Regions from separate parts of the Stenotrophomonas tuberculopleuritidis genome, predicted to be linked through region 1. Evidence: predicted binding sites of a transcription regulator. Region 1 holds the regulator's gene; the other holds the start of a gene.
What was found. Region 1 encodes FliA, which starts transcription of late flagellar genes. Its sites were predicted from a motif close to TAAAGTTTNNCNNNCNNNGGCCGATAA; they were not measured.
Positions count from the first base shown of each region.

Region 2: Q5Z10_RS21140 (GGDEF domain-containing protein) is a predicted target of FliA. The motif match lies at 2,001-2,027, and genes of this name have one in related genera.

Region 1 is NZ_CP130831.1:2,266,918-2,282,475, forward strand. It holds gene Q5Z10_RS10690 (chemotaxis protein CheW) at 1-714, opposite strand, end outside; gene Q5Z10_RS10695 (ParA family protein) at 711-1,493, opposite strand; gene motD (flagellar motor protein MotD) at 1,498-2,511, opposite strand; gene Q5Z10_RS10705 (flagellar motor protein) at 2,513-3,253, opposite strand; gene Q5Z10_RS10710 (chemotaxis protein CheA) at 3,380-5,209, opposite strand; gene Q5Z10_RS10715 (protein phosphatase CheZ) at 5,212-5,817, opposite strand; gene cheY (chemotaxis response regulator CheY) at 5,817-6,209, opposite strand; gene Q5Z10_RS10725 (RNA polymerase sigma factor FliA) at 6,267-7,010, opposite strand; gene Q5Z10_RS10730 (MinD/ParA family ATP-binding protein) at 7,007-7,894, opposite strand; gene flhF (flagellar biosynthesis GTPase FlhF) at 7,881-9,530, opposite strand; gene flhA (flagellar biosynthesis protein FlhA) at 9,676-11,775, opposite strand; gene flhB (flagellar biosynthesis protein FlhB) at 11,772-12,902, opposite strand; gene Q5Z10_RS10750 (putative bifunctional diguanylate cyclase/phosphodiesterase) at 13,007-15,139, opposite strand; gene fliR (flagellar biosynthetic protein FliR) at 15,304-15,558, opposite strand, start outside.
Region 2 is NZ_CP130831.1:4,633,656-4,649,213, forward strand. It holds gene egtD (L-histidine N(alpha)-methyltransferase) at 1-655, opposite strand, end outside; gene egtB (ergothioneine biosynthesis protein EgtB) at 652-1,923, opposite strand; gene Q5Z10_RS21140 (GGDEF domain-containing protein) at 2,070-3,371, shown strand; gene Q5Z10_RS21145 (YchJ family metal-binding protein) at 3,353-3,745, opposite strand; gene Q5Z10_RS21150 (sulfite exporter TauE/SafE family protein) at 3,817-4,596, shown strand; gene Q5Z10_RS21155 (ATP-binding protein) at 4,666-8,046, opposite strand; gene Q5Z10_RS21160 (DUF4194 domain-containing protein) at 8,063-8,764, opposite strand; gene Q5Z10_RS21165 (DUF3375 domain-containing protein) at 8,751-10,220, opposite strand; gene folE (GTP cyclohydrolase I FolE) at 10,330-10,941, opposite strand; gene Q5Z10_RS21175 (MarR family winged helix-turn-helix transcriptional regulator) at 11,203-11,658, shown strand; gene Q5Z10_RS21180 (DUF1656 domain-containing protein) at 11,761-11,970, shown strand; gene Q5Z10_RS21185 (efflux RND transporter periplasmic adaptor subunit) at 11,967-12,884, shown strand; gene Q5Z10_RS21190 (efflux transporter outer membrane subunit) at 12,881-14,341, shown strand; gene Q5Z10_RS21195 (FUSC family protein) at 14,345-15,558, shown strand, end outside.

The DNA.
Region 1 (15,558 bases):
GGCGACCCGGGCGATCGGTGCCGCCGGCGGAGGGACCACATCGCCGACGGCGGCGGCCTCGAACGCCGCCTGCAGCCCGGGGCTGTCGGTGTGCGCGAGGCTTTCGGCGGCGTCGGTCTCGTAGATCACCTCGTCCGGCAGGTCATCCCAGGTGGGTTCGGGTGCGGGCGCGGTTGCGGTTGGGGTTGCGTCCGCCGGGCATGGCCCGGCGCCACCGGCGGTGTCGAAGGCGGCATCGGCGGAGACGGTGCCGGTCTCGTAGATGACGTCGGCGGGCAGGTCGTCCCAGGTCGGTTCGCGTTCGGCGGTTGCGGTTGCGGTTGCGTCCGCCGGGCATGGCCCGGCGCTACCGGCGGTGTCGAAGGCGGCATCGAGTTCGGGGGCGACGGTGCCGGTCTCGTAGATGACGTCGGCCGGCAGGTCGTCCCAGGTGGGTTCGGGTGCGGCGGCGGTTGCGGTTGCGGTTGCGTCCGCCGGGCATGGCCCGGCGCTACCGGCGGTGTCGAAGGCCGCATCGGCGGCGACGGTGCCGGTCTCGTAGATGACCTCGGCGGGGAGGTCGTCCCAGGTCGGTTCGCGTTCTGCGGCGGTCGCGTCTGCGTCCGCCGGGCGGGGCGCGGTGGCGGCGGGCGCGGCGTCGCTGCGGGGCGCCGACGCGATCGCGTCGCCGAGCAGTTCGTCGAGGTAATCGTCGAGCAGGCCGGTGCTGTTCATGCGGCCTGCTCCAGCACGCGCGCGTCTTCGCCGAGGATCCAGTTCAGCGCACGCCGGTAGGCCGCGAGGCCGCGGCCGGGATAGTCCTCGCCGAGGCTGGGCAGGGTCAGGCCGGCAGCATTGCTGATGCGGGTGTCGATCGGGATCGCGTCTTCCCAGACGCGGCTGCCGTGCCGGTCCTGCATCGCGCGCAGCGATTCGTTGCCGGTACGGGTGCGGCGGTCGAACAGGGTGGGCAGGATCGAGATCGGCAGCGGACGGCGGCGCGAACGCTCGACCATTTCACCGGTGCGCACCATGCCATCCAGGCCATGCAGGGCCAGCGGCTCGGCCTGGGTCGGGATGATCAGGCGGTCGGCAGCGGCCAGCGCGTTGATCATCAACAGGCCCAGGGTCGGTGCACAGTCCAGCAGGATGTAGTCGTGCCGGTCCTGGTGGCGGGTCAGGGCGTTCTGCAGGGCCAGGCCGAGACCCGGCTGGTTGGCGCTGCGCCGTTCCAGCGTGGCCAGCGCGGACTGCGCGCACACGTAGTCCAGCCCGCCGATGCGGCTGGCGTGGCTGAGCGTGGAGAGATCGGCCGGCGGCGCGCCGAACAGCTCCAGCACGCCGCTGGGCGGCGGCTCGATCGGCACGCCGAAGGCGCGGGTCAGCGAGGCGTGCGGGTCGAGGTCGATCAGCAGCACGCGGTGGCCGAGCGCGGCCAAGCCGCGACCGAGGGCGAGGGTGGTGGTGGTCTTGCCGACTCCGCCCTTCTGGTTGGCGACTGCCCAGATGCGCATCGGATTACTCCTTCATTGCAGGGGGAACGGCGGCGCCGACGCGGCTGCCAGCCGGCACCGGCGGCAACTGCACCGGTGCGATGGGGGAAGCGGGACCGGCAGCCGGCGTTGCGGCCGGCTGTGCGGGGGCGGAGCCGGCAGCGCCGGTGGCGGCGTTCAGGCGCTCGCCCAGGGGATCGACTGCGTGGCTGGTGTCGGCCAGGATGATCACCATCACCCGCCGGTTGCGGTTGCGGCCCTGCGCGCTGTCGTTCTCTTCGCGCGGGCGGAACTGGCCGTAGCCGACCATCGCCAGCCGTGACGGCTGCAGGCCCTGGTCGGCGAACAGGTGCACCACGCTGGCGGCGCGCCCGGCCGACAGTTCCCAGTTGGACGGGAACGTCGCGGTGGCGATCGGGACGTTGTCGGTGTGGCCTTCCACGCGCACGCTGTTGGGCACGTCGCGCAGCACCCCGGCCAGGCTGGCCAGGGTCTGCCGCGCGTGTACGTCCAGCGCGGCCGAACCGGTCGGGAACAGGATGTCGCTGTTGATCTCCACCTCGATCCACAGCTCGGTGCGGCGCACGCTGATCATGCCGCGATCGATCAGCGGTGCCAGCGCGGCGGTCAGGCGGTCGGCGATGCTGTTGAGCTGGCGCTCGGCACGCGCGATCTGTTCCTGGTTGTGCACCGACACCGGCATGCGCATCTGCGAGGCCATCGACGGCAGCAGCGTGGGATCGTGCGATGGCGCCGGTGCCGAGGGGCCAATCTTGGTGCCGGACTTGATCACCGACGGGCTGTCCCATCCGCCGCCCTGCACCTGCTTGTTGCCCACCTGCACCGGGTTGATGGTGCGCGGTGCCCCCCCGAAGGCATCGGTGAGGGCGTCGGCCATGATCCGGTACTTGCCTTCGTTGACCGAGGAAATCGCGTACATGACCACGAAGAAGGCGAGCAGCAACGTCATCAGGTCGGCATAGGGGATGGCCCATGCCTCGTGATTGGCGTGCTCTTCGTGGTGCTTGCGGCGGGCCATGTCAGTGCAGGAAACCGGAGAGGTTGGTTTCGATGTTGCGCGGGTTCTCGCCCTGGGCGATCGAGATCAGGCCTTCGATGACCATCTCGCGGTCGCGGCTGTTGTGCGAGATCACGCTCTTGAGCTTTGCCGAGATCGGCAGGAACAGCAGATTGGCCGAGGCGATGCCATAGATGGTGGCGGTGAACGCCGCGGCGATGCCGTGGCCGAGCTTGCTCGGGTCGGCCAGGTTCTTCATCACCGCGATCAGGCCGAGCACGGCGCCGATGATGCCCAGCGTGGGCGCGTAGATGCCCATCGCCTCGAACACCTTGGCCCCGGCCTGGTCCTGGTGTTCCTGGCTGCTCAGCTCGATTTCCAGCATGTGCCGGATCGATTCGGGCTCCACGCCATCGACCAGCAGCTGCAGCCCCTTGCGCAGGAACGGGTCCTGCTGCGCCTCCACCTGTGCTTCCAGGCCCAGCAGGCCCTGGCGGCGGGCGATGTTGCTCCATTCCACGATCTGCTGGATCAGCTCGCGGCGGTCGCTGTGCGGCGGGCGCACGACCCAGCGCACGATCCTGAAGGCATGCTTGAACACCGCCGGGGCCGTGTGCAGCAGGATGGCGGCGATGGTGCCGACGATGACGATCACGAACGCAGCAGGCGACCACAGCGAGGCCAGGCCGGCGCCCTTGAGGATGCTGCCACCGACCAGCGAGGCCAGGGCGAGGAAAAGTCCAATGAGGCTGAGTCTATCCATGGGTCCGGTATCGGCGTGTATGAATGGGACTTGAGACACCGGTAGATCGCGTACAGACGGTGGTCACAGTTTTCGGGTCGCCGGCAAGGGCAACGCCAGGCAGCGCCGGGCCATGCCCGGCGGGATTCATCTCAGCCCGTCCACATCGAGGATCAGCGCCATGCGGCCGTCGCCGATCAGGGTGGCGCCGGCGTAGCCGCGCAGGCCGCGCAGCGCCTTCGGCAGCGGCTTGATGACCACTTCCTCGCGGCCGCGCACCTGGTCCACGACCAGGCCGAAACGCGCTTCACCGGCCTGCAGCACCACGATGGTCAGCAGCGACGAGGCGGCGGGCGTCACATCCAGCCATTGCCGCAGGTCCACCAGCGGCAGGGTGTGCGAGCGGCGGTCCAGCACGGCACGGCCGTCGAACCAGCCCAGCGAGGTGCGCGGCGCGTGCAGCACTTCCATCACGCGCGCCAGCGGCAGCGCGTAGACATCCTCGCCGGCCTGCACCAGCAGGGTGGGCAGGATCGCCAGGGTCAGCGGCACGCGGATCAGGAAGCGGCTGCCGCGGCCCAGTTCGGACTGGATCTGGATCTGGCCGCTCAGCTCGCGGATGCGCGACTGCACCACGTCCATGCCGACGCCACGGCCGGAGATGTCGGTGACCTGCGCCTTGGTCGAGAAGCCCGGCAGGAACACCAGGTGCAGGCATTCCTCGCTGCTCAGGCGGGCGGCCGCTTCCGGATCGATCAGGCCCTTCTCGCGCGCCTTCGCGCGCAGCTTTTCCGGATCGATGCCGGCGCCGTCATCCTGTACTTCGATGCTGACATAGTCGCCTTCCTGCTGCGCCGACAGGCGCACGTGGCCCATCCGCGGCTTGCCCTGCGCCTCGCGCAGGTCGGGCATTTCCACGCCATGGTCGATCGCGTTGCGTACCAGGTGCACCAGCGGGTCGGCCAGCGCTTCGACCAGATTGCGGTCGAGCTCGGTCTCGGCACCGATCAGCTCCAGGTCCACTTCCTTCTTGAGCGACCGCGCAACGTCGCGGGCCACCTTCGGGAACCGCGAGAACACCTTGCCGACCGGTTGCATGCGGGTCCGCATCACCGCCGACTGCAGCCGTGCGGTGGCGATGTCCAGGGTGGACACCGCACGATCCAGCTCTTCGTCGCGCAGGCGCGTGCGCAGGGTCTTCAGGCGGTTGCGGGACAGCACCAGCTCGCCGATCAGGTTGACGATGGCATCCAGGCGCTTGGTGTCCACGCGCACGGTGTGCTCGGCTTCGGCAACCGGCTTGTTGGCCGCCGGCCGCGCGGCCGCTGCCGCCGGCGCTGCAGGTCGCGGCGCCGCTGCGACCGGCGCCGGCGCAGGAACCGCGCTGGCGCCCGGGGCGGCGCCGCCGTGAAGCTGGTCGAGCAGGGCTTCGAACTCGTCCTCGCTGATCATGTCGTCGGCCTTCTTCGCCGCCGGCGCCACCGTGGTCGGCGCCTTGCCGCCATGCAACTGGTCGAGCAGGGCCTCGAATTCGTCGTCGGTGATCAGGTCGCCGGTGCCGGCCGCTGCCGGCGCCACCGCTGGCGCCGCCGCGGCGCCGCCCTGCACGTCGAACTGGGCGACCAGTTCCGGCGGGGCGTAGCCCGGTTCGCTGCCGGAGGACACCGCATCGAGCATCGACTGCAGGTAATCCAGCGATTGCTGGGCCGCATCGAAATGATGGGCCTGCAGCACGGCCTGGCCGGCGCGCGCGGCGCCCAGCGCCTCTTCGGCGGCGTGGCACAGTTCGACCATCGCGGTGATGCCGAGGAAGCCCGCGCCGCCCTTCAGCGTGTGGTATCCGCGGAAGACCGCGTTGAGCTGTTCGTTGTCCTGCGGTGCCTGTTCCAGCGACACCAGCTGTTCGCCGAGGCGATCCAGGATTTCCTGTGCCTCGATGATGAAATCGGCAGTGATGTCGTCGGCTACCGCGCCCATGGTTACAGCCCCAGATCCGACAACAGGTCGTCGGCGTCGTTCTGCGAGACCGCGTGGCGGTCCAGTCCCTTCAGTGCCGGCCCGGCCAGTTCCGGGGCGGTGCGATGCTGTTCCGGCGGCAGCCCGAGCGCGCCGAAACCTTCGTGCACGCGGCGGACAATGCCCACCACGCGGCGGATGATCTGCCCGGTCAGGTCCTGGTAGCTCTGGGTCAGGGCGATCTCGGTGAGGTTGTGGCGGATGCGCTCAAGCTGTGCATCCTGGCCCGGCTGCAGGCCATCGGCGCGCAGCTGCTCGGTCAGGCTGCGGCATTCCTCGGCCAGGTCCAGGGTGCGATGGGTGGCCTGTTCGGTCATTGCCACCACGTGATCCAGCCGTGCGCAGGCGTCGTCCAGTTCGCCGGCTTCGTCGGGCACGGTCGGCAGCTCGCCCAGGGCCTGGCCCAGTTCGCGCGCCAGCCGCGAAAGGCCGCTCATCATCGGCTGGGTGCGTGCCGCCACCAGACCGTCGATGCGCTGGCGCCAGGCCGCTTCGTCGCCGGATTCCAGCGCGTCCAGGGCTTCCTGCAGGCGCTGGGCGAGGGCATTCTTGTCGACCGTGGTATCCATCAGGCGCTGGCCGCCAGGCGTTCGAAGATCTTGCCCAGCTTTTCTTCCAGGGTCTGCGCGGTGAACGGCTTGATGATGTAGCCGTTCACGCCGTTCTGCGCGGCTTCGATGATCTGCTCGCGCTTGGCTTCGGCGGTGACCATCAGCACCGGCAGGGTCTTCAGCTTGGCATCGGCACGGATCGCCTTGAGCAGTTCGATGCCGGTCATCACCGGCATGTTCCAGTCGGTGACCACGAAGTCGAACGGCTGGCTCTGCAGCAACGACAGCGCGGCATGCCCGTCCTCGGCTTCGGCGGTGTTGGTGAAGCCCAGATCGCCCAGCAGGTTCTTGACGATACGACGCATGGTCGAGAAATCGTCGACGATCAGGATGCGCATGTTCTTGTTCAAAGCAGAGTTCCTTTGTTGTTCAGCTCTCGAGCCCGGCGTCGGCCATCTCGAGCATGTTCATTGTTCAAGGCCGGCATCGGCGGCCTCGAAAATCTTCAACCGGCCACGCAGGCGCAGCACTGCCTGGCCGTGGATCTGGCAGACCCGCGATTCGCTCACCCCGAGCACGGCACCGATCTCCTTCAGGTTCAGTTCCTGCTCGTAATAGAGCGACAGCACCAGCTGCTCGCGCTCGGGCAGGTGGCCGATGGCCTTGCCCAGCTCGCGACCGAACTCGCCGCGCTCCAGCACCTGCTGCGGGGTCGGGCCGCCCTGGGCGACGGTATCCAGCTCGCCCTGGTCTTCGATGCGCGATTCCAGGCTCAGTACCTGGCCGCGCGAGGCATCCTCCATCAGCCGCAGGTACTCCGGCAGCGGCATGTCCATGGCTGCGGCCACCTCGGTCGCGCTGGCGGCGCGCCCGGTGCTCTGCTCCAGCCGGCGGATGGTCGCTGCCGCATCGCGGGCGCGACGGTGCACCGAACGCGGCACCCAGTCGCCACGGCGGATCTCGTCGATCATCGAACCGCGGATGCGGATCGACGCATAGGTCTCGAACGAGGCGCCCTGGTCGGCGTCGTAACTGCGCGAGGCTTCGATCAGGCCCATCATGCCGGCCTGGATCAGATCGTCCACCTCGACACTGGCCGGCAGTCGTGCGGCCAGGTGGTGGGCGATGCGCCGCACCAGGTCCGAATGCTGGGCGATGACCTCGTTCGCCGCCGAGCGCTGGACTTCCCTGTACTGGGCGGCGCCTTTCATGCGGCCACCCCACGCTGCTTGAGAATGCGTTCGAGGAAGAACTCGACGCCACCACGGGGTTCGGTCGGGGCCTGCCAGCGGGCGGTGCGGCGGGCGATCTCGGTGATCGCCAGCGCGGCCGGGCTGGACGGGTAGGCCTTCACCACCGGCTGCTGGCGCTGCACCGACAGGCGCAGCCAGTCATCCTGCGGCACGCAGCCCAGGTAGTTCAGCGAGACATCGGCCAGGAACTTCTCGCAGACGCGGGTCAGCTTCTCATACAGCACGCGCCCTTCGTTGGGGTCGCGCACCATGTTGGCCACCACCTGGATGCGGTCCACGCCGCGTTCGCGCGACAGCACCTTGATCAGCGCGTAGGCGTCGGTGATCGAGGCCGGCTCGTCGCAGACCACCACCACGGTGTCCTGCGCGGCCTGGCAGAAGGTCAGCACGCCGTCATTGATGCCGGCGGCGGTGTCCACCACCATGATGTCCAGCTCGCGTTCCAGTTCGGAGAACACGTTGACCAGGCCGACGTGCTCGGCCGGGGCCAGTTCGGCCATGTGCCGGCGACCGGACGCGGCCGGCACCACCAGCACGCCGTTGGGGCCCTCGATGATCACATCGTCCAGGCTGCAGCGTCCGGCGACCAGGTCGGCCAGGGTGTTGGTGGGGTTCAGGCCCAGGATCACATCGATGTTGGCCAGGCCCAGGTCGGCGTCGAGCAGCAGCGTGCGCTTGCCCATGCCGGCCAGCGCCACGGCCAGGTTGGCCGACACGTTGGTCTTGCCCACGCCGCCCTTGCCGCCGGTCACGGCGATCGTGCGCACAGGGCCCAGCGGCTCGCTGCGGGTGGCCGACAGCGGGAAGGTGGTGGTCAGCTTGGCGTACTCACGCGACGGCATGGTTCAACTCCGGGTTGCAGGGCATATCGGCCGCGCGGCGCAAATCTTCAAGGCGAAGTACAAGATTGGCTGCACTGGCGCGGTGCAGGTCGTCCGGGACGTCCTGGCCGTCGGTCACCCAGGTGATCGGCAGCTTGTGGTCCACCGCCACCGACAGGGCGTTGCCGAAGCGGCCGGTCTCGTCCAGCTTGCTCAGCACCAGGCCCTGCAGGTTGGCCGCGCCGAAGCGGCGCACCACCTCGTCCATGTCGCCGAAGCTGGTGTTGGCCGGCAGTACCAGCAGGGTGCGGACCTGGCGGGCCGCGCGCAGCCACTGCAGCTGGGCAGCCAGCGCGCGGTCGCGCGGGCCGAGGCCGGCGGTGTCGATCAGCACCAGCTTGTAGTCCTTCAGGCGTTCCAGCAGCTGGTCCAGGTCGGTGCCGCTGTTGGCCTCGTGCACCGCGATGCCGAGCTGGCGGCCGTAACCGTACAGCTGTTCGCGGGCGCCGATGCGCAGGGTATCGGTGGTGACCAGCGCGACATCGCGGGCGGCATGGGCTTCGGCGAAGCGCGAGGCCAGCTTGGCGATGGTGGTGGTCTTGCCGGCACCGGTGGGGCCGACCAGGGCGATGACGCCGCCTTCTTCCATCGGATCGACCGGCGCGATCGGCAGCTTGCGCGAGATCAGCCCCAGCATCAGGCCGCGGCCACGGTGGGCCTCGGTCTCCGGCGGAATCTGCATGGCCACGTCGCGGGCGATGCCGGCGTCGAAGCCGTACTCGTCCATCAGGTCCAGCGCGGTGGCGCGCACCGGGCAGCCACGCAGGCGCTCGTCGGTGAAGCGGTTCATCTCGCGCTCGATCACCTGGCGCATGCCGGCCACTTCCTGGCGCAGGTGGCGGATCTCGGCGTCATCCGGCGCGACCAGGGTCAATGCGGGGGCCACGGCCAGGGCCGGCAGCGGCGCCGGCGCGGCCTCGACCGCAGCGGCGGCGACCGTGGCGGCAGCGACCGGCACCGTCTCCAGGTCCGGCGCCGGCGCAGCAGCGGCTGCCATGGCCATCGGCAACGGCGGCGGTGCAGCGGCGATCGGTGCGGCGGTGTCTTCCAGCGGCGGATCGATCTGGAAACGGGCGCGGTTGATAGCGGCCGGCGCGACCGTCGCAGCGGCGGCCGGCGGGGCCACGATGGCCTCGGCGAACGGCGCGAAGATCTGTTCGGGCAGCGTCGATTCATTGACGGCGGCGCGGGCCAGGGTGGCGGCAAAGCCGGTGCTGCCGCGGGTCGGCACGATCTCGTCGGCGCTGTCCAGGGTGCGGCCGGTGGCGCCCACCGCGGCGCGGGCGAGGGCGGCGACCGCCGACGTGGTCGCGGCGACCGGCTCGGCGGCGGGGGTGCTGCTGCGGCGGCGGGTGACGGCAGCGATCACGGCATCGGCAGCGGTGCGCGGCTTCGGCGGCGGCGGCGGGGCCACCTCGCGGCGCGAGGCTTCCAGGGCGCGCTGCACGGCGCTCTCATCGTAGTTGGCGGCAGCGACGATCTCGATGCCTTCCTCGATCCGGCGGTTGGACAGGATCACGGCGTCGGGGCCGTGCTCCTTGCGCACCAGGTTCATGGCCGAACGCATGTCGGCGGCGACGAATCGTTTGATTTTCATGCTGTGGTCACGGGACGAAGTCGGCGGAGTGGCGGTCGGAGAACGCGGGTGGTCGGTGGTCTGCACGGTTCGGGTTCCCCTTGGAATCTGTCGGTTGCTGCGTTGTGGAGGTGGTGTCTGTTTTCTGGCGCGTCGGGAGGCGGCGTCAGCTGATCGTTCCGACCAGCTTCAGGCGCTTGTCTTCCGGCACCTCGCTGTAGGCCAGGACCGACAGCGACGGGACGCTGTGGCGGACCAGGCGGGCCAGCGCGGAACGCACCGGGCCCGGCACCAGCACCACCGCCGGCTCGTTCCTGGCTTCCTGCTTGCTGACACATTCGGCCAGGCTCTGGTGCAGTCGCTCAGCGAGTCCGGGTTCCAGCGCGGCGCCGTTGCCCTGCGTGGACTCCTGCAAGACACGTTCCAATTGCGGGTTGAGGGTGAACACCGGCAGCTCCGCCGACATTCCGGCGATCTCCTGCACGATGAAGCGGCCCAGCGCGGTGCGCACCGCCGCGGTCAGCGTGGCCGGGTCCTGGCTGTGCGCGGCGTGTTCGACCAGCGCCTCGGCGATCTTGCGCAGCTGGCGGATCGGAATGCGCTCGATCAGCAGGTTCTGCAGGACGCGCACCACCGCCGACAGCGGCAGCGCCTTGGGCGTCAGATCTTCGACGAGCTTGGGGGCACTCTTGGCCAGGTTGGCCAGCAGGTGCTGCACTTCCTCGTGGCCCAGCAGTTCCGGGGCATGCTCGCGGATCAGGTGCGACAGATGGGTGGCAACCACCGTGGCCGGGTCGACCACGGTGTAGCCCATGGTTTCCGCCTGGGCACGCTGGTGCGGCTGGATCCAGGTGGCGTCCAGGCCGAAGGCCGGGTCCTTGCCGGCGATGCCTTCCAGCGGGCCGAGCGCGCTGCCCGGGTCCAGCGCCAGTTCGCGGTCCGGATGGATGTCGGCGGTGGCCACCGGCACGCCATGCACCAGCACCCGGTAGCCATTGGCCGGCAGTTCCAGGTTGTCGCGGATGTGCACAGAAGGAATCAGGAAGCCTACGTCCTGGGTCAGCTTGCGGCGCACGCCCTTGATGCGTGCCATCAGCTCGCCGCCCTGGTTGCTGTCCACCAGCGGAATCAGCCGATAGCCCACTTCCAGGCCCAGCGGGTCGACCGGGCGCAGTTCGTCCCAGCTCAGTTCGGCGGTGGCCGCCGGCGCGGCGGGGCGGCCCAGCGCATTCAATGCAGCGGCGTCATTGGCGGCTGCATCGGCAGCCGGCGCCTGGCCCTTGCGGTACAGCTTCCAGGCGATGAAACCGAGGATCGCCGCCAGCGTCAGGAAAGCGACGTTGGGCATGCCCGGCACCAGGCCGACCAGGCCCAGGATGCCGGCGGTGATGGCCAGCGCGCGGTACTGGCCGAACACCTGGCCGGTCATGGCCTGGGCCATGTCCTGCGAGCGCGAGGCGCGGGTGACCAGCATCGCCACGGCGCTGGACACCAGCAGGGCAGGCAGCTGCGCCACCAGGCCGTCACCGATGGACAGCAGGGTATAGGTGGCGGCGGCATCGCCGAACGGCATGCCATGCTGCAGCACGCCCACGGCCAGGCCGCCGAGCATGTTGATGAACAGGATCAGGATGCCGGCGATGGCGTCGCCGCGGATGAACTTGCTGGCGCCGTCCATCGCGCCGTAGAAGTCGGCTTCCTCGCGGACTTCCTCGCGGCGAAGCTTGGCTTCCTCACGCGTCAGCAGGCCGGCGTTGAGATCGGCGTCGATCGCCATCTGCTTGCCGGGCATGGCGTCCAGGATGAAGCGCGCGGTCACTTCCGAGACGCGGCCGGCGCCCTTGGTGATGACCACGAAGTTGATGATGGTGAGGATCGCGAACACCACGATGCCGACCGCGTAGTTGCCGCCGATCACGAACTCGCCGAAGGCGGCGATGACCTTGCCGGCCGCGTCGTGGCCGTTCTGGCCATTGAGCAGGATGACGCGGGTCGAGGCCACGTTCAGCGCCAGCCGCAGCATCGTGGTGATCAGCAGCACGATCGGGAAGATGGTGAAGTCCAGCGGCCGTTTCACGTACACCACCGCCAGCAGCACCATCAGCGAGATGGCGATGTTGAAGGTGAACAGCGCATCCAGCACCGGTGCGGCCAGCGGCACCACGACCATCGCCAGCAGCGCCAGCACGATCAGCGGGGCGCCAAGACCCTGGCGGATCATCTCCAGCGCACGGCGGGTGTTGAACGCGGGGGCCTGCGCGCTCATGGGCGGCCCCCATTGCCGAATTCATCCACGGCGATCTGCGGTGCGGACGGCATCGGGCCGCTCCGCCAGCTGCGCAGCTGGTAGACGTAGGACAGGACCTGGGCGACGGCTGAATACAGTCTCACGGGGATTTCCTTGCCGAGTTGGCCTTCCCGATACAAGGCGCGTGCCAAAGGCGGGGCGGAGACGATGGCGACCTTGTTGCCGTCGGCCACTTCACGGATGCGCAGCGCGGTTTCATCCACCCCCAGCGCCACCACGGTCGGGGCGTTCATGGCCCCGCCCTCGTACTTCAGGGCCACCGCGTAGTGGGTGGGGTTGACCACCACCACGTCGGCGCTGGGCACCGCCTCCATCATCCGGCGGTTGGCCATCTGCTGCTGCAGCTGGCGGATGCGGCCCTTCACCTCGGGGCTGCCTTCACTTTCCTTCATTTCCCGGCGCAGCTCTTCACGGGTCATCTTCAGCTTGCGCATCCAGTTCCAGCGCTGGTAAGGCGCATCGATGGCCGCCAGCACCAGCATGGCGCCGGCGGTGGCCAGCAGCAGCTTCAGGGTGAAGCCCAGGCCATCGGCGATGGCCGTTTCCAGTGGCTGGTGGATCAGCCCGCGCAGCGTGTTGAACCCGGTCCAGACCACCAGGCCGGCGGCCACGCCGACAAACGCGATGCGCAGCAGCGACTTGGCGAACTCGGCCACCGCCTCGGCGCCGTACAGGCGCTTGAGGCCGGACATCGGGTTCAGGCGGTTGATGTCGGGCAGCAATGCCTTCTGCGACCAGCGCAGGCCGCCCATCAGCAGCGGCGCGACGAAGCTGGCCAGCAGGCAGACCAGCACCAGCGGGGCGATCGCCCAGGTCAGCTGCAGCAGCAGGTCGCCGAAGTGGCCGAACAGTTCCTTCGGGTTCTGGCGCAGGCTCTGCGGCGGGCTCAGGGCCTGCTTCATCCAGGCCGTGGCACCGCTGGTCATCGAAGCGCTGGTGGCCATCACCGCGATCACCCCGGCGCCGAACACGGCGGCCGTGCCCAGTTCACGCGAGCGCGGCAGGTTGCCCTGTTCACGGGCGTCGCGCAGGCGCTTTTCGGTTGGCTGTTCGGTCTTTTCGCCTGCGTCTTCGTTCTCGGACATCACGGGCACTGCGGCTGGGGTTGCCGGGGTGCATGCAAGAAGTGTTCCGTGATGCGGCCCATTGCAGGCCGCGCCGGCCGGCCGCCGCACGTGGCCCGGCGGCGTTACCGGGCGGGATCGTCCGTCGGCGGGTTCTGTGCCAGCTCCACCCGCGGCCGCGGCAGGTCGTGCAGCTGCATGAAACGGGCGGCGTCGACCGGGCGGCCCAGCAGGTAGCCCTGCAGGTAGTCGCAGCCCAGCCGCTCCAGGTACGCGCGCTGGGCAGCGGTTTCCACGCCCTCGGCCACGATGTCCATGTCCAGCGCATGGCCCAGCGCCACGATCGCCGACACGATCACCACGTCCTCGGCGCTGTGCTCCAGGTCGCGGACGAAGGCGTGATCGATCTTGATCTCGGTGGCCGGCAGGCGCTTCAGGTACAGCAGGCTGGAGTAGCCGGTGCCGAAGTCGTCGATGGAGATACCCACGCCCAGCGCCGAGAAACTCTGCAGCAGCCGCAGGCTGGTATCGGTATCGCGCATCACCGCGCTTTCCGTGATTTCCAGCACCAGGTTGCGGGGCGCGATGCCGTGCCGTTCGATCACCTCGCGCACGTCCTGCAGCAGGTGCGGGGAACTGAACTGCACCGGCGACAGGTTCACCGACATCGACCAGCCGTCATGGCCGGCGTCATGCCAGCGCCGCAGCTGCTGGCAGGCCTGGTCCAGCGCCCAGCGTCCGATCTCGTTGATGGCGCCGCTGCGCTCGGCCAGGCGGATGAAGCGGTCCGGCGGGATCAGGCCATGTTCGGGGTGGCGCCAGCGGATCAGCGCTTCGGCACCGGCAACCTTCTGCGTGGCCACGCGGATCTTCGGCTGGTAGTGCAGGAACAGCTGCTCGCCACCGATCGCGCGGCGCAGGTCGGCCAGCAGCCGGAACTGCTGCTCGGCGCTGTCGTTCATCCAGTCGGCGAACATCACGAAGGCGTTGCGGCCCGATTCCTTGGCCTGGTACATCGCCGCATCGGCGAAGGCCATCAGCTGGCGTTCGCTGGCGGCGTGGTCCGGGCAGATCGCCACGCCAATGCTGGCGGTCACCTGCAGTTCGTTGTCCGGCAGCAGCGGGCCGCTGCCGACCGCCTGCAGGATGCGCCGTGCCAGGGTCGGCAGGTCCTCGTCGTTCTCGATGCGCACCACCATCACGAATTCGTCGCCGCCCAGGCGGGCCAGCAGGTCATGGGGGCGCAGCAGCTGGCGGGTGCGCTCGGCCACGGCGACCAGCAGCGCATCGCCGGCCTGGTGGCCGTAGGCATCATTGACCTGCTTGAAGCCGTCCAGGTCCATGAACATCACCGCGAAGCGGCTGCCGCCCTGTTCGGCCTCGGCCAGCGCCTGCACGATGCGCCGCTGCAGCAGCAGGCGGTTCGGCAGGCGGGTGAGCGGGTCGTGCAGCGCGGCCTGGGTCAGTTCCTGCTGGGCGTCGGTCAGCGAGGTGCTCAGCATCGAATTGCGCAGGCGCAGCAGCTGCGACTCCACCCGCTGGTCCAGCCAGGACACCACCAGGACCACGGCCAGGATGGCCACCGTCAGCAGCACCACCAGGATCGCCAGCCAGTCGTTCTGCAGGCCATCGCCCACCGCCGCGCCGCAGACGCTGCCTTCGGGAAAGCGCGCGGCGGCCATGCCGGTGTAGTGCATGCCGACGATGGCCAGGCCGAGCAGGCCGGCTGCCGCCAGCCGGTCGCCGCTGCGGGTGTGCTGGGCGCGCAGGCGGAACGCTACGTACAGTGCGGTCCACGACGCCGCCACCGCGACCAGCAGCGACAGCAACAGCCAGCCCAGGTGGTAATCGATGCCCGGCTGCATGCGCATCGCCGCCATGCCCACGTAGTGCATGGCGGCGATGCCGCTGCCCATCAACAGGGCGCCGCCGGCCAGCCGCGGGTGGGGCAGGGTGCGCAGCGATACCAGCCACAGCGCGAACACCGATGAAGCGATGGCCAGGGCCAGCGACAGCAGGGTGATCGGCAGGTCGTAGCCCAGCGCGATGGGAAGGTCGAAGGCGAGCATGCCGATGAAGTGCATCGACCAGATGCCCAGGCCTATCGCGAAGCCGCCCCCCAGGCGCCACCACCAGGTGGCCCCTTTGCCGGGTGCGGTGACCGTGCGCCCGGCCATGGCCAGCGCGGTATACGAGGCCAGTACCGCAACCAGCAGCGAGGTGGCCACCAACCACGGGTTGTACGTGCCTACCAGCATTCGTCAGTCTCCCGGACCTGCCTGTCAACGGAAAAACCACGGTGGGGCATGCATAAGGCGGGCGGCCAGCACGGCCGCCGGGTGCAGCGTCCCCCCGGTCGCTGCGCATTCACTCTAACGCGCGCCCGGGGGGGGACGGCAAGCAGCAGGGCGTGATGACCGCGTCAGCGGGTCACCGCATCGGATGCCTGGAAGGCCGCGTCGAACAGGCGCTGCACCGGCGGCCCCATTTCGCCCGCCAGCAGGGTGAGCAGGAACAGGCCCAGCAGCAGCGAGACCGGCAGGCCCAGCTGGATCGGATTGAGCGCCGGCGCCGCGCGCGCAAGCACGCCGAAGGCCAGGTTCACCGCCAGCATCGCCACGGTGAGCGGGATGGCCAGGGTCAGGGCGCCGCGCAACACGGTCAGCAGGAACGTGGG
Region 2 (15,558 bases), 2.3 Mb from region 1:
CAGCGGTGATGCCGTCGGCATCGTTGTAGGCCGCCTCGATCAGGGCCGGATCCTTGTGCAGATCGATCCCCACCAGGGCCAGGCCGTCGGCGCCCATGGTCTGGCGCATTGCCCGCAGCAGCTCGACCGCCTCAGGCGTGGCGAAGTTGCCGAGGGTGGAACCGGGAAAGAACAGCAGACGCCGTGCTGCAGTGCGCGCCGGCACCGGGACCTGCACCGGCCGGGTGAAATCGGCACAGACCGGCAGCATTTCCACCTGCGGCAGCGCCGGTGCCAGGTGGTCGATGCTGGACAGCAGCGCGGCGCGCGAGATCTCGATGGGTGTGTAGGCCACCGGGTCGCGGAGGGCGGCCAGCAGCCGCGCGGTCTTGCGGCCGCTGCCACTACCCAGTTCGACCACGTGCACGTGCGGCCCCACCGCCTGCGCGATGTCCGGCAGCACCCGTTCGAGCAACGCCAGTTCGGTGCGCGTGGGGTAGTACTCGCGGGTCTGGGTGATCTGCTCGAACAGGCGTGAGCCGCGCGCGTCGTAGAAGTACTTGGACGGCAGCTGGCGCGACGCATGGGAGAGACCGGCCACAGCATCGGCCAGGATCTGCTGGCGGCCCGGGGTGAGGTCGGTCAGCGCCTGCAGCGCGTCCTGTACGGTACTCATGGAAGATCCTTTGCCAGACGCAGGCCGGAGAACTGCCAGCGCGCCGGCGGCATGAAGAAGTTGCGATAGCTGGCGCGCACATGACCGCGCGGTGTGGCACAACTGCCGCCGCGCAGCACCCACTGCCCGCACATGAACTTGCCGTTGTATTCGCCCAGGTTGCCGGCGAACGGCTGGAAGCCGGGATAGGCGCCATAGGCACTGTGGGTCCATTCCCAGACATCACCGAACAGCTGGCGCAGGCCCGTACCCTGCCCGGCCTGTGGATGCAGCTGGTCGTCATCGGCGAAATGGCCGTCGGCGGGCTGCGCGGCAGCGGCGGCTTCCCACTCGAATTCACTGGGCAGGCGCGCGCCATACCAGCGGGCACAGGCGTCGGCCTCGTAGTAGCTGAGATGACAGACCGGGGCATGCGGATCCAGCTCCCGCCACCCGCCCAGGGTGTACTCGCGCAGCAGCGCATCATCCCAGTACAACGGATGCTGCCAGTGCCCGGCCTCGCGCAGTGCCCAGCCCTCGCTCAGCCACAGGCGTGGATCGCGGTAGCCACCGGCATCGATGAACGCGCGGTACTCGGCATTGCTCAGCGGGCGCTCGGCCAGGGCGTGCGCGGGCAACAGGACGCGGTGCACCGGCGATTCGTTGTCATAGGCGAAGGCGGCGTGGTGCGGCCAGGCAGGCGCGCCGATGCTGACGATGCGTTCGCGCTGTTCAACCCACCCCTGCGCGCTGGCAGCACCCGCACGGGTGGCAAGGTCCTCGCGATACGGCGGCTGCAGCGGATTGCACCAGAACGCGTGCTTGATGTCGGTAAGCAGCAGCTCCTGATGCTGCTGCTCGTGCTGCAGGCCCAGCTGCAGGTGCTGCAGGGCATCGCTGTCCAGATCACCCTTGGACAGCCGTGACAGCACCTGTCGATCGACGTGCTGGCGGTAGTCCTGGACCTGCTGCAGCGATGGCCGTGACAGCAGCCCGCGCTGTGGCCGCGCGTGGGCGGGCCCCAGGCTCTTGTAGTAGCTGTTGAACAGGTAGTCCCAGGCCGGATCCCACGGCGTGTAGCCGCGCTGGCTGGCCAGCACGAAGCGCTCGAAGAACCACGTGGTGTGTGCCAGATGCCACTTGGCCGGGCTGGCATCGGCCATGCTCTGCAGCAGGGCATCTTCGGGGCTGAGCGGTGCCGCCAGCTGCACGCTGCGGGTGCGCACGCGGGTGAAGTGGCGGGCGAGATCACGCTGCGGGGCAGCGACGGCGGTGGTTGCGCTGTCCATGCGCCCAGCTTGGGTCGGGAGCGGTGAGCGCGATGTCATGGCCCGGTGCCGTTCTTTTCACATCCATGGCTGCGCGTTCAAGATGCCGGTGCGCGCGCCGCTAACGGCAATGCTGCGGCCGCTGCGTGACCGCGCTGGAATTCCGCGTGCCCCCTCATCCGCTCCGCCAGCCTGCGCATTACCTGTTCGTGCTGCCAGCCGTGCTGGTCGCGCTGGTGCTGTGGGCGAGCCTGGAGGGGGATGACGTCGCCCGCGCCGGGCAGCGCATCCTGCCCTGGCTGCTGGCCTGCCTGGGCGCGGGACTGGCGCTGCTGTACAACCAGGTGCGCACGTTGTGCCTGCTGTTGCTGGTGGCGGTGGCCTTTGCGGTACTGCACCAGGACCTGGGTCACTACCTGCGCACGGGCCGTGTCACCGCACTGACGCCGCTGCGCTTCCACGCGATCTCCGCCTGGTTGCCGCTGCTGTTCGCGGTGCATGCCCTGTGGCCCGAACGTGGCCGGCGCCGCCAGGACCTGTTGCTGCGGGCGATCCTGACCGGGGTGGTGGTCGCGGCCTTCATCCTGCTGGCTGCACAGCAGCCGCAGGGCATGCACGACCTGCTGTCGAACCGGCACTTCGGCTGGATTCCGAGTGACTGGAACGCGCTGGCGCAGGTGCCGGGGCTGCTGTTCCTGCTGGCCACCGCTGCGCTGGGGTGGCAGGCATGGCGCCGGCCACGGCCGCTGCATACCGCGATGCTGCTGGCGCTGCTGTGCCTGTGGTGGATGCTGCCGCGGATCTTCCTGCAGCCGGCGCTGCTGCCCGCACTGAGCGTGGCGGCGCTGCTGCTGATGCTGGCCGCGACGGTGCAGGAATCCTTCCACATGGCCTTCGGTGACGAGCTGACCGGGCTGCCCGGCCGCCGCGCGTTCAACGAGACCCTGAAGCGGGCCGTCGGCACCTACAGCATCGCGATGGTCGACGTGGACCATTTCAAGAAGTTCAACGATACCCATGGTCATGACACCGGCGATGACGTGCTGAAGCTGGTGGCGTCGCGGTTGTCACGGGTGGGCGATGGCGGCCGTGCGTTCCGCTATGGCGGCGAGGAATTCGCGGTGGTGTTCCTGGACCGCCCGGCAGCGGCCTGCGTGGATGCGCTGGAGGCGTTGCGAAGGACCATCGAGGACAGCCGGATGCAGCTGCGCGACCGGGCCACGCGCAGCCGTGACGATGCACTGGGCCAGCAGCAGCGCGGCCGTGGCGGTGGTGGTGTGGTGGTGCAGGTGACGGTGAGCATCGGCCTGGCCGACAGCCGCATCGATCCGCGCCCGGCGGCGGTGGTCAAGGCCGCCGACCAGGCCCTGTATGCGGCCAAGGAAGAAGGCCGCAACCGGCTGTGCGCACACGGCGGCCAGCGCGTGCTGGCCGTCCGCGGCGGCACCGCTCAGACCGCGTCCAGGTAGAACCAGCGGCCGTCGATGCGCAGGAAACGGCTGTGCTCGGCCATCTTCACCGCGCTGCCGCCACCGATGCGATAGCGCGCGATGAAGCGGACGTCGGCGCTGTCCTCGCCGGTAAGCCGGTGCTCCTGCACGGTCAGCCCCAGCCAGTGGGTCCGCTGGCCCGGCGCGTCCTGCAGCGACAGCTCGGCCGGGCGGGTGTCCGGATGCCAGGTGGCACGCAGGTAGTCCGGCAGCTGGCGCACGTAGGCGCTGTAGCGCGAGCGCATCAGGCGCTCGGCGTCGGGCGCGGCCTCACCGGCGTGGAAGCGGCCGCAGCAGGCTGCGTAGTCCGCAGCCAGGCCGCAGGGACAGGGATCGGCAGGCATTCGTTTCATGCCGCCATTGTCGCGCGGGCGGGAGCCCGGCGACAGGCGTATGCTGTCGCGCCCCCCTGTGCTGGATCGTCGTGCTGGAACTGGTTCCCCCTGAGTTGTGGTGGCTGGTGCTGATCGCGTTCATCGCCGGCCTGGTCGATGCGGCCGTCGGTGGCGGCGGACTGGTGCAGCTGCCGGGCCTGTTTACGGTCTTGCCACAGCAGACCCCGGCGATGCTGTTCGGCACCAACAAGTTCAGTTCGATGTTCGGCACCGGCGCGGCGGCGTGGCGCTATGCGCGCAACGTGCGCTTCCCGTGGAAGCCCGTGCTGTTCGCGGCCGCGACCGCTTTCGTGTTCTCGTTCCTGGGCGCCACTGCGGTCAGCCTGCTGCCCAAGGACGCGGTGCGCCCCCTGGTGCTGGTACTGCTGCTGGCAATGCTGGCCTACACGCTGTGGAAGAAGGACTTCGGCGCGCTGCACCGGCCGCGTGAGATCGGCCGCAGGGAACTGCTCACGGCGCTGGCCATCGGTGCGGCGATCGGCTTCTACGATGGCTTCTTCGGACCAGGCACCGGCAGCTTCCTGATCTTCCTGTTCGTGCGCTTCTTCGGGCTGGACTTCCTGCGCGCGTCGGCGGCATCGAAGGTGGTGAACCTGGCCACCAACGTGGCGGCGATCTCGTTCTTCGTGCCGACCGGCAACATCCTGTGGCTGTTCGCACTGCCGATGGCGGCGGCCAACATCTTCGGCTCGGTGGTGGGAACGCGGCTGGCGCTGAAGGGCGGCACGCCCTTCATCCGCAAGCTGTTCGTGGGGCTGGTGGTGGTGCTGATCGCGCGGATGGCGTGGGATACGTTCCGCGGTACGTGAAGGCAGGTCTTGGCCGGCGCGACCCTTCGGGGCTACGCCGGGCATGGCCCGGCGCTGCCCGGTCGGGCCTCAGGCTTCGGCTTCTTCCGGTTCCGTGGCCTGCTGACGGCTGCGCTCGGGCAGCTTCAGACGCTTGCCTTCTTCGTCGTACTCGATCAGCAGCACGCCCGAGTCGTGGCGGCCGCTGATCTCGACGAAACAGGCACCGCCAATGAACGGCTCCAGCGTCATCACCGACTTCAGCGGCGTCGCGACCACCATCTGGAAGCCGAAGTTGTCGAAGATGTTCATTGCCAGCGCGGTGAACTCGTTGTCGGCCTTGTCGAAGGCCTCGTCGAGCACGACTGCGGCATAGCTGGGCAGCTGGCTGTCGGCGCCGCCAAGCTGGTAGCGCAATGCGGCGGCCAGGCAGGTGGTGGCCAGCTTCTGCCGCTGGCCACCGGATTTGCCGGCGCCGCTGCGGTAGATCTCGACCTGCTGGCGCGTCTCCGCATCCAGCTCCACGCCGATGAACTCAACGTGCAGGCGCACGTCCATCACCAGCTCGCGCCAGCGCTTGTCCTCGCCTTCCTGGGAACCCAGCCGGTTGACCAGCTGGCGCAGCACGGTGAACTGGGTCTCGGCCAGATCACGCTGCTCGGTCTGCTGCTGCGACAACACCTCGCGCAGCTGCTGGTGGAACTCCAGCACTTCGGGCAGGCGGCGGTCGCTGAGTTCGATCGTCAGCAGCGTGCCGCGGTTGAACGGCACCTGCTCCAGGCTGGCATTGACCTCGTCCAGGCGCTGGCCGATCGACTTGCGGGCTTCGGCACTGTGCCGCTGCAGCGCGAGCAGATTGTTCTTGCTCTGGTTCTGCAGCAGATCGAAGAAGCGTTCCTCATGCTGCGGCAGGCCGTCGCGCTCCAGGCGCTCGAGGCGGGCGAGGAAATCCTCGGCCGAGGCCACCGAAACGGTGAAGTCGCCCGATTCCTCCGGCCATTGCTGGATGAAGCGGCGGAAGCAGCCGAGCAGCAGGTTCTCGATGCGGTTGACGTCCTGCTGTGACGAGGAGAGCTGTTCGTTCAGCGCATTGCTGACCTGGCGCATGTGCGCTTCCAGCGTTTCCAGGCTGAGCGGTCCCTGTTCCTGCAGGCGTTCGGCGAGGCCGGCTTCCTGCGCTTCGGCCAGGTCGGGAAGCACCAGCGCCCGGCTCTGCTGGCGCGCGCGGTCCAGACGGTCGCGTTCACGCACCAGCTGGCCGCGTTCGACGCGGGTGTCCTCGTAGGTGCGGCGGGCCTGTTCGATGTCGGCGCGGGTGGCGTCGATCTGCTGCGCCAGGCGGGCCAGGTCGGCGTTGCCCTCGCGCAGGTCGTGCAGGCTGGCTTCGATGTCGGCCAGGCGCTGCTGCGGGGCGGCCACATCGATCTCGTTCCAGTCGATGCCCACCAGCTGGTGGCAGGCCAGGCGGCGCTCGTTGTCGAGGTCGCGCTGGCTGCGCAGGCGCGCGATGTCGCTGTCGCAGTCGGCGATGCGCTTGGCCAGTTCCTGCGCCTCGCGTTCGAAGGCGCCGAGCTTGTCGCGGTTGTTGAAGCCGAGGATCCAGCGCCGGCGGTCACCCACCGCGCTGCGGTCATCCTTCTCGAAACGGTCGCCCGGATGCTTGACCTGGCCTTCGCGGGTGATGCCGCGGTCGACACTGCGCAGCTGCCTGGCGTCGACGCATTCGTAGTCGAAGCGCTTGCCGAGCTCGCGCCGCAGCCAGCCCTCGAACACGTGGTCGCGCAGTTCCAGCTTGTGCAGCAGCGACTTGGCCGACGGCTCGCGGGCAAATGCTTCCTCGTTGCGACGTACACGGTAGTAGGTGAACCGCATGCCCAGGTGGGTGCGGTTCACCCATTCGGCAACTTCGTTGTAGTGCCTGTCGTCGACCAGCAGGGACTGCGCGAAGCCGAACAGCACGCGCTCGATCGCGCCCTGCCAGCCCTGCTCTTCCGAGCGGACCTGGATCAGTTCGCCTACGAACGGCAAGGCGGCTTCGGGGATGCCGGTCTCTTCGGCCAGGCGCGCGCGCAGCTTCTGCATCGGCGCGGGAATGCTGGAGGGCGTGCGCTGCATCGCCTCCAGTTCACCGCGTACCTCGGTGAAGCGGCGCTCATCATCACGCTTGCCGCCCAGACGCTCACTGATGGCATCGTCCAGGGCGCTGGAGGCGCGCTGGCGGTCTTCCAGTTCGGACTGCGCGCGTGCGACCAGTTCGGCAAAGCCGTGGGCGTCGTCGGGCAGTGCCGCCTGCAGTTTCAGCGCGGCATCACGGACCTGCGCCTGCTTGGCCACGCGGCGGTCGCGCTCGGCTTCGGCGCGGCCCTGTTCGCGTTCCAGTTCCTCGATGCGTTCACCGCCCTGCTGGCGGCGCTGCAGTTCCAGCTCGGCCAGGCGCTCGGTATGGTTGTCCAGCGCGGCGCGGCGCTGTGCTTCCTCGCCCAGCAGGCCGCGGTCGCGGGTATCCATCTCGCGCAGGCGCGCCTCGATCAGCAGCTGGCGGCGGCTTTCACGGAAGCTGTCGATACCGAGCTTCAGCGCTTCGTCGTCGCCGCGGCGGCGGCTCATCGCCTGCAGCTCGCGGTAGTGCTCGCGCGCCGGCTGCAGGGTTTCGACCTGGCGCCGCGCGGTCACCACCGCCTGGTGCGCGCCATCGAGCTCGGCGAAATCGCTGACCAGCCGCTCGGCCGCATCGAAGGTCTTCGGCGTATCGAGCATGAAGTCGCGCAGGAAGACGTTGAGGTCGCCCAGGTTCTTCGCCGACTGCGTCTTGTGCAGCAGCCGCAGCGCCATCTCGTTGTCGATGCCGAGCAGGTGGCGGAAGCGTTCCGCATAGCCGGAGAACGTGTCGAAGTGATGCACTTCGGCCAGCTTCTGCTTGAGCTTGCGCAGGTCCAGATCGAAGCCGCCCAGGTCCTTGGCGATGTCGAACGGACGCTCGGCGATCATGTAGTGCTTGCGCACGTCGGCGGCGGCGGTACCGCTGCCGGAGATCCACAGCAGGCGTACCAGACTGACCACGCGGCCGTCGCCGGCACGGTACTCCAGCACCAGTGCGGTCCAGGTTGCGCCCTTGCGCAGGTACTGGGTGGCGATCTCGCCGGTGCCGCTATCCTGCTGGTCGGCCCACGCGCCCCGCACGTAGGACACCAGGTTGCGGTCGCGGCCACTGCGCTCGGCTTCACGCGCGGCGGCATTGAAGTCGACGATCGCCGGCGGCGTCAGCAGCGCGGACATCGCATCGAGCAGGGTGGACTTGCCCGAGCCGGAACGGCCGACGAACAGGAAGCCGCGCTCGGCGATCGGCACTTCGGTCAGGCCGTTGAAGGTGCCCCAGTTGTGCACCTGCAGGCGACGCATGCGGAACTGCTGCAGGCGCGGGTCCGGCAAGCCGTCGTTGAACAGGGCGGGGGTGTGCTTGGAAATGGCCATGCGGTGCTCGGGTCTCTCAGGCTTCGGCGGCCGGGGTTTCGCGCAGCTGGCGGTACACCGCCGAGAGCTGGGAAACATCTTCCGCGGAGAACAGCAGCTTCAGTGCCGGTGATACTTCATGACGGTCTTCCTGGCCGGCCAGGCGGGTCAGGATGTGGTTGTCCTTCATCTTCTGCACTGCCGAGGCGACACGGCGGTTGAAGCCGGCCCGGTCGGTGGACAGGTTCTTTTCGTAGATGGCCAGGGCTTCGGCCATTTCGGCTTCGGCGACCACCGCGCGGTTGCCGCGCGCATCGGCTTCGCCCAGCTGCTGGCGCAGGTACAGCAGCAGCACCGAATCGATGAAGGTCAACGGCGAGGTGCGCAGCAGCACCGGCGCATCGACGTCCTCGGTGTCGGCCTGGCGGGTGAAGGCCACGCCGCTGTCACGGTCGAGCACCAGTTCCAGGAACAGGTCCGACAGCGCCGAACGGATGCCGGCCTCGCTGCGGATCAGCGCCGGCCACAGTCTGGCGTGGCGCAGCTGGTCGATGCTGGGACCGATCAGCAGCTGGCACAGCGCGCGACGCGCATCCAACGGCAGGCGCCCGGTGTCGCCCAGGTAATACACGTCGTTGCCGCGCCGGGGCTGGGCCGCGACCGGTGCCGGCTCGGCCTCGTAGGCATCCTCGGCCAGGTCGGCATGCGGTGCGTCGATGGGGTCTTCATGCCAGCTCATGGCGTTTCTCCTGGGTGAACCAAACCAGCGGAATACGGGCGCGGCGCACCTGGCCATCGCCACCGCGCCAGGTGGCGATTTCCTGCTCGCCAGCGATCACGTTGCCAAAGCGGGTACCCAGCGACAGATAGCCGATGACACTGCCCAGGCCCTGCGGCGCTTCGCGCTGCGACAGCGCCTGGGCGATGCTCAAGCGCGGCTGGGTGCCCAGCAGTTCATGCAGGTCGAGCCGCAGCGTGCGGAAGTCGATTTCCGACGAGGCGACCAGATCGCCGACGCTTTCCAGGCTGATGCTGGCCGCATCGTTGTACTCGACGCTGCCGTCGACCTGGACCGTGCGTGGATCGTGCAGCTTCCACTGCGACCACGAACGCAGGCGGCTGGTGGTCAGCTGCAGATCGCGGCCGATCGAGCGCTGCGCGGGGAACTCATCGCGCAGGGCCAGGGCTTCGGACTGCGCCTGCTTGAGCAGCTGGTTGAGACGGCGCTGCTCCAGGTAGCCGCGGCTCTGCACGAAGCCGCGCAGGCTGCGCGCGAAGTTCTGCAGCACGTCATGCACCTGGCCACCACGCTCGAGCATGGTGCTGGTGAAGCCGCGCAGGAAGTTGCGTTCGTTGCGGTCCAGGCGCCGGGCGAAGCCGCGGGTCAGCAGCGTCTCCAGCGCAGCATCGAGCTGGGCGCTCTGCTCGGCATCGTTGAGCAGCCGCCAGAAGGCCTGGAAACTGCGGCCTGCATCGCTCTCGCCGATCACGTCCACGCCTTCGAACAGCTTGGACAGCACGTCACCCCGCTCGCCTTCGTCGTCGATGATGCGTTCGCGGAAATCGCGGTTGAGCTGCTCGAAGTCATCGCGCACCCGGCGGAAGTCTTCGGTCAGCTCGTCGGCCAGGCCGATGATCTGGCGCGTGCGTTCCAGCGCGCGCTTGCCGTCCAGCGCGGTGACGCGGCCGGCGCCCACACGGGCGATCTCGGCATCGATGCGGTCACGCTCGTCGCGCAGCGCGGACAGGCGTGCATCGGGATCGGCCTCGGTCTGTGCGGCCAGCTGCGACAGCTGTTCAATCACCAGGGCCAGGCGGCTTTCGGTGGCCGCGACGCGGGCCTGCTCGAGGCTGTCGGCGAAACGGATCGCCTGCAGCGCCTGGGTCGACAGCTCGTACTGCTCCTGGTCGGCCCCGTCGGGCAGGCGGCGCTCCAGCCAGCCCTGCGCCAGCCAGTGCGCGATGTAGGCCTGCGCGGTACGCGGCAGGTCACGCGACAGTTCATGGCCGTTGAGCTGGTCCAGCGCACGCTGCAGGCGCTCATTGAGCACCGAGGCCGGCAACGTGCGATCGCCTTCCATCAGCAGCCCCTGCAGCAGGCCGATGATTTCCGGGGCATGGTCGGCAGCGAGCAGCTTCCATTGCGGCTGTTCACGCAGGTGGCGGTAGCGGGTGATGCGTTCGCGGTGCTTCATGCAGCGAGGTCGGTCGAAAGGGCGCGGTGGCGACGGCGCGCGCCACAGCGCGGCACCGGCACGGCGAAGGCGGCGGCCACCACGGGCCGCCACCGGGGGGCGACGGCGCTCAGCGCTTGCCGCCCACTTCGATGAAACGCAGGAACTCGGCGCGGGTACGGGCGTCCTCGCGGAAGCTGCCCAGCATCTTCGAGGTGACCATGCTGACGCCACGCTTGTGGATGCCGCGGGTGGTCATGCACTCGTGGGCGCCTTCGACGACCACACCGACGCCGACCGGCTGCAGCACGTCCTGGATGCACTGGGCGATCTGCGCGGTCATCTTCTCCTGCACCTGGAAACGGCGCGCATAGGCTTCCACCACGCGGGCCAGCTTGCTGATGCCCACCACCTTGCCGGCCGGCAGGTAGCCGACGTGCACGCGGCCGATGATCGGCGCCATGTGGTGTTCGCAGTGGCTTTCGTATTCGATGTCGCGCAGGACGATCAGTTCATCGTAGCCGGCCACTTCCTCGAAGGTGCGCTCCATGTAGGCGCGCGGGTCGTCGCGGTAGCCGCTGAACCAGTCGCCATAGGCTTCGGCGACACGGCGCGGGGTATCCAGCAGGCCTTCCCGGGACGGATCCTCACCGGCCCAGCGCAGCAGGGTGCGCACTGCAGCCTCTGCGTCGGCCTGGGTCACATCGCCCTGCGGGGCAGCCTTTTCGTTGTTCTTGCTCATTGCATACAGCGCCCGAACGGGGGGCGAGCATCGTACCCGACCGGGGGGTGGGTCGTCCTGTGGGGACGGTTCATCGGGGTCGTTTCGGCGCGTTGCTGCTATCGGTCTGGAGTGGGAGAGGGGGCTGCGCAGGACCGTCCGGCCCTGCGTCACCCCGACCACCAGCACACAGGCGCAACGCCTTCCTCAGTGCACTGCACCCATCCCATTCAGCAAACGCTATTGATAGGAATGAAATTAGTAGTATCCTATCTATCTCTTATGGACCGACCCCTCGACGAGCGCACCGTGCTGCAGATGCAGCTCAGCTCCGGCCTGCTGTACGCAGGGCGGCAATGGCAGCGCCTGGCCGACAGCCGGCTGGGCAGCTATGGCATCTCCACGGCCTGCACCATGCCGCTGCTGATGATCGGCCGTTCCGGCGGCGGTATCCGCCAGGTCGCCCTGGCCCAGCAGCTGGGCATGGAAGGTCCCTCGCTGGTGCGCCTGCTCGACAAACTCTGCGCCAGCCAGCTGGTACGCCGCGAAAGCGATGCCAGCGACCGCCGCGCCAACCTGTTGTGGCTGACCGACGAGGGCCACGCGCTGGTCAGTGAACTGGAGGACCAGTTGATCGGCCTGCGCCAGGACGTGTTCGGTGAGCTGTCCATGGATGAACTGCACGCCGTGCTGAAGGCATGGCGCCTGCTGGCCGAGGCCGCCGACCGCATCACGTAAGGCCGTTGCCGCTGGAATCCGCCGCTGCCGTGTACGCGCCAGCGGCTGTTGCCCGTTGCTGTTGTTTCGTTTTCCCTCCCCCACTCGCCCCCGCCCCTTCCAATGCCCGGTGAATTCAGTCTCCACGGAGTGTTCGTTCCAACCCTGCTGGGGTTGATGGTGTTGGCCTATCTGGTCAACAGCGGCCTGCACGCGCTGCTGCAGCGTGCCGGCGCCTATCGCCATGTATGGCATCCGGCGCTGTTCAACCTGGCCCTGTACGGGATCGTGCTGGGCCTGCTGTTCCACCTCCTGCGTTGGATGCAATCGTGAACAAGATCGTGAAGAAGACCCTGCCGGTGCTGCTGACCGGCGCCGCCGTGATTGTTGCCCTGCTGGTGCTGCGCCAGCTGTGGGTCTACTACATGGATGAGCCGTGGACCCGCGACGCCCATGTCGGCGCCGATGTCGTGCAGGTGGCGCCGGACGTGTCCGGGCTGGTGGAAACCGTGCAGGTGGCCGACAACCAGGCGGTCAGGAAGGGCGACCTGCTGTTCGTGATCGACCGGGCGCGCTACCGCATCGCGCTGGAACAGAGCCGCGCCAGCCTGGCCGAGCGCCAGGCCTCGGTGGCGCAGTTGCGGCGCGAGATCGGCCGTGACCGCAGCCTGCAGGATCTGGTTGCCGCCGAGGATGCGGAAGTGCGCCGGGCCAAGCTGCAGGCCGCGCAGGCCGCGCTGGCTACCGCCCAGGCGGCGGTCGATCTGGCCGAACTCAACCTGGCCCGCACCGAAGTGCGTGCGCCGGCGGATGGCCGGGTCAACGACCGCACCATGCGTGTGGGCGACTACGTGGTCGCCGGCAAGCCGGTGCTGGCGCTGCTGGATACCGGTTCCTTCCGCATCGACGGCTACTTCGAGGAAACCCGCCTGCGTGGCGTGGCCCCGGGCCAGGCAGTGGACATCCGCCTGATGGGCGAGGACATCGCCCTGCGCGGCCATGTGCAGAGCATCGCCGCCGGTATCGAAGACCGCTACCGCAGCAACGGCAGCACCCTGCTGCCGAACGTGACCCCGGCCTTCGACTGGGTGCGGCTGGCGCAGCGCATCCCGGTGCGCATCGCCATCGACGAGGTGCCCAAGGGCGTGGAACTGATCGCTGGCCGCACCGCCACGGTGACCGTGGACACCAGCCGTCATCCGCACGATGGCAAGGCCGGCACCACGCCGGCACAGGCGGGCCTGTGAACGCGACCCTGCCCCGCCTGGGCCTGCTCCTCGCACTGGCCAGCCTGGCCGCGTGCAGGACGGTCGGCCCGGACTACGCCCTGCCGGAAGGGTCGGCCTTCAAGCGCCCGGAGGCCAACGCGGCGTTCATCGATACGCAGAACCCGCAGGTCGCCGCCAACCAGCCCCTGCCGGCCCGCTGGTGGTCGCTGTACAACGATCCGGTGCTGGACGGGCTGATCAGCCAGGCGCTGCGTGACAACGTGGAGCTGAAGGCCGCCGATGCGCATCTGCGGCGCGCCGCCGCCGTGTACGAACAGGCGCTCGATGCCGGTGGCTTCGAGTACGAGGCCGAGGCGGGGATCAGCCGCGCCCAGCTGTCGGCCGAATCGTTCCTGCAGGAGCACGAGCTGCCGGTGATCAACCTGGCCGACGGCAAGTTCGCGGTCAGCTACCAGTTCGACCTGTTCGGCAAGCTCAAGCGCGGCGCCGAAGCGGCGCGTGCCGATGAGCAGTCGGTGGCGGCGGCGCGCGATCTGGCCCAGGTCAGTGTGGTGGCCGAGGTCGCCGACAGCTACCTGGAGATCTGCCACGCCAATCACGAGCTGCACGTGGCCGAGCATTCGCTGCAGCTGCAGCAGCGCAGCCGCGCGGTCACCCAGCGCCTGATCGCCGCAGGCCGCGGCACGCCGCCGGAACTGGCCCGCGCCAATGCCCAGGTGGCCCTGCTGGAAGCTGCACTGCCGCCGCTGCGCGCGCAGCGTTCGGCTGCGGCCTATTCGCTGGCGGCGCTGCTCGGTCAGACCCCGGGGCAACTGCCGGCCGGCGTGATCGACTGCGCCCATGCCCCCAGCCTGGCCCAGCCCTTGCCGGTCGGGGATGGTCGCGCACTGCTGCAGCGCCGCCCGGACGTGCGCCAGGCCGAACGCAGGCTGGCATCGGCCACCGCGCGGATCGGTGTCGCCACCGCCGAGCTGTACCCGGATATCCGCCTGGGTGCTTCGGCCGGTGCCGCCGGCCTGCTGGAAGACTTCGGCACGCCGATGACCCAGCAGTGGTCGATCGGCCCGTTGATCTCGTGGACGCTGCCGTCCTCGGGCACGCATGCGCGCATCCACGCCGCCGAGGCGGGTGCCGATGCAGCCCTGGCCGAGTTCGACCACACGGTGCTGCAGGCGCTGCGCGAGACCCAGACCGCGCTGGATCGCTATGCGCAGGACCTGCGCCGGCTGCAGTCGCTGCGCGTGGCGCAGGAGCAGGCCGCGCTGGCCGCCGAGCAGAACCGTCGGCTGTACCAGGGCGGACGCACGCCGTACCTGTCCAGCCTGGACGCCGACCGCAGCCTGGCCAGCAGCGACGCCACCCTGGCCGCCGCCGAAGCGCAGGTCTCGCGCGACCAGATCCATCTTTTCCTGGTGCTGGGTGGCGGCTGGCAGGACGGCGCCGCACCCGCCGCGGCACCGACGGCAGCGAGGTAAGCGATGAACGCGCTGACCGACCGCCAGGCCTGGCTGTTCTCGATCAAGACCTACCTGGCCTCGATCGTCGCGCTGTACATCGCCATGGCCGGCAACCTGTCGCGCCCCTACTGGGCGATGGGCACGGTGTACATCGTCAGCCAGCCGCTGCTGGGGCCGACCCGGGCCAAGGGCGTGTATCGCATCCTCGGCACCCTCGCCGCCGGCCTGGCCACCCTGCTGATGCTGCCGGCACTGGTGGAAACCCCGCTGGTGCTGAGCGCGGCGATGTCGATCTGGCTGGCCGGCTGCCTGTTCCTGGCGCTGCTCAACCGTGGCCCGCGCGGCTACGCGTTCCTGCTGGCCGGCTACACCACCGCGTTCATCGGCTTCCCTGCGGTGACCTCGCCGGAGACGATCTTCGACACCGTGGTGGCGCGCAGCGAGGAGATCATCCTGGGTACGGTGGTGGCGGTGCTGTTTGCTTCACTGCTGTTCCCGGCCTCGGTACGGCCGATGCTGGGCGCTCGCATCGGCACCTGGATGGAGGACGCCGCGCACTGGTGCCGGCAGATCCTCGAGCGCGGCCGCGCACACGCACCGCGCAACCGCCTGGCCGCCGACCTGGTGCAGTTCGAAGCGCTGATCGAGTTCCTGCGCCGCGATGATCCACGCCACGCCGGTGCGGCGGTGTCGATGGAACGGCTGCGCGAACGCATGCTGCTGTTGCTGCCGGTGCTCTCTTCGATTGCCGACCGGCTGGGTGCGCTGCGCAGCGATGGGCAGGCCTTGCCTGAGGGCCTGCCGGCCCTGGTCGACGAGATCCATGACTGGATCGAAACACCGGCCAGTGCCAGCGACTACGCACGCCTGCGCGCACGCATCAGCGCACTGAAGCCGCAGGTGGACCGCGACCTGCAGCACCTGCAGCTGGCCAGCCTGCTGCTGCGCCTGGAAGAGCTGGTGGACCTGTGGCAGGACTGCCGCACCCTGCAGCACGCCATCGACCACGGCACCGCACCGCTGGACCGCGCGCACTACCGCATCCGCACCGAGCGCACCGCCACCGACAAGCACGTCGACTACGGGATGGCGCTGTTCTCTGCGCTCAGCGCCGGCGTGGCGCTGATGAGCTACTGCGTGCTGTGGATCGGCCTGGGCTGGGAAGGCGGCGGCAACGGCGCGATGATGGCCGCGGTGACCGCTGCGTTCTTCGCCGCGCAGGACGATCCGGCACC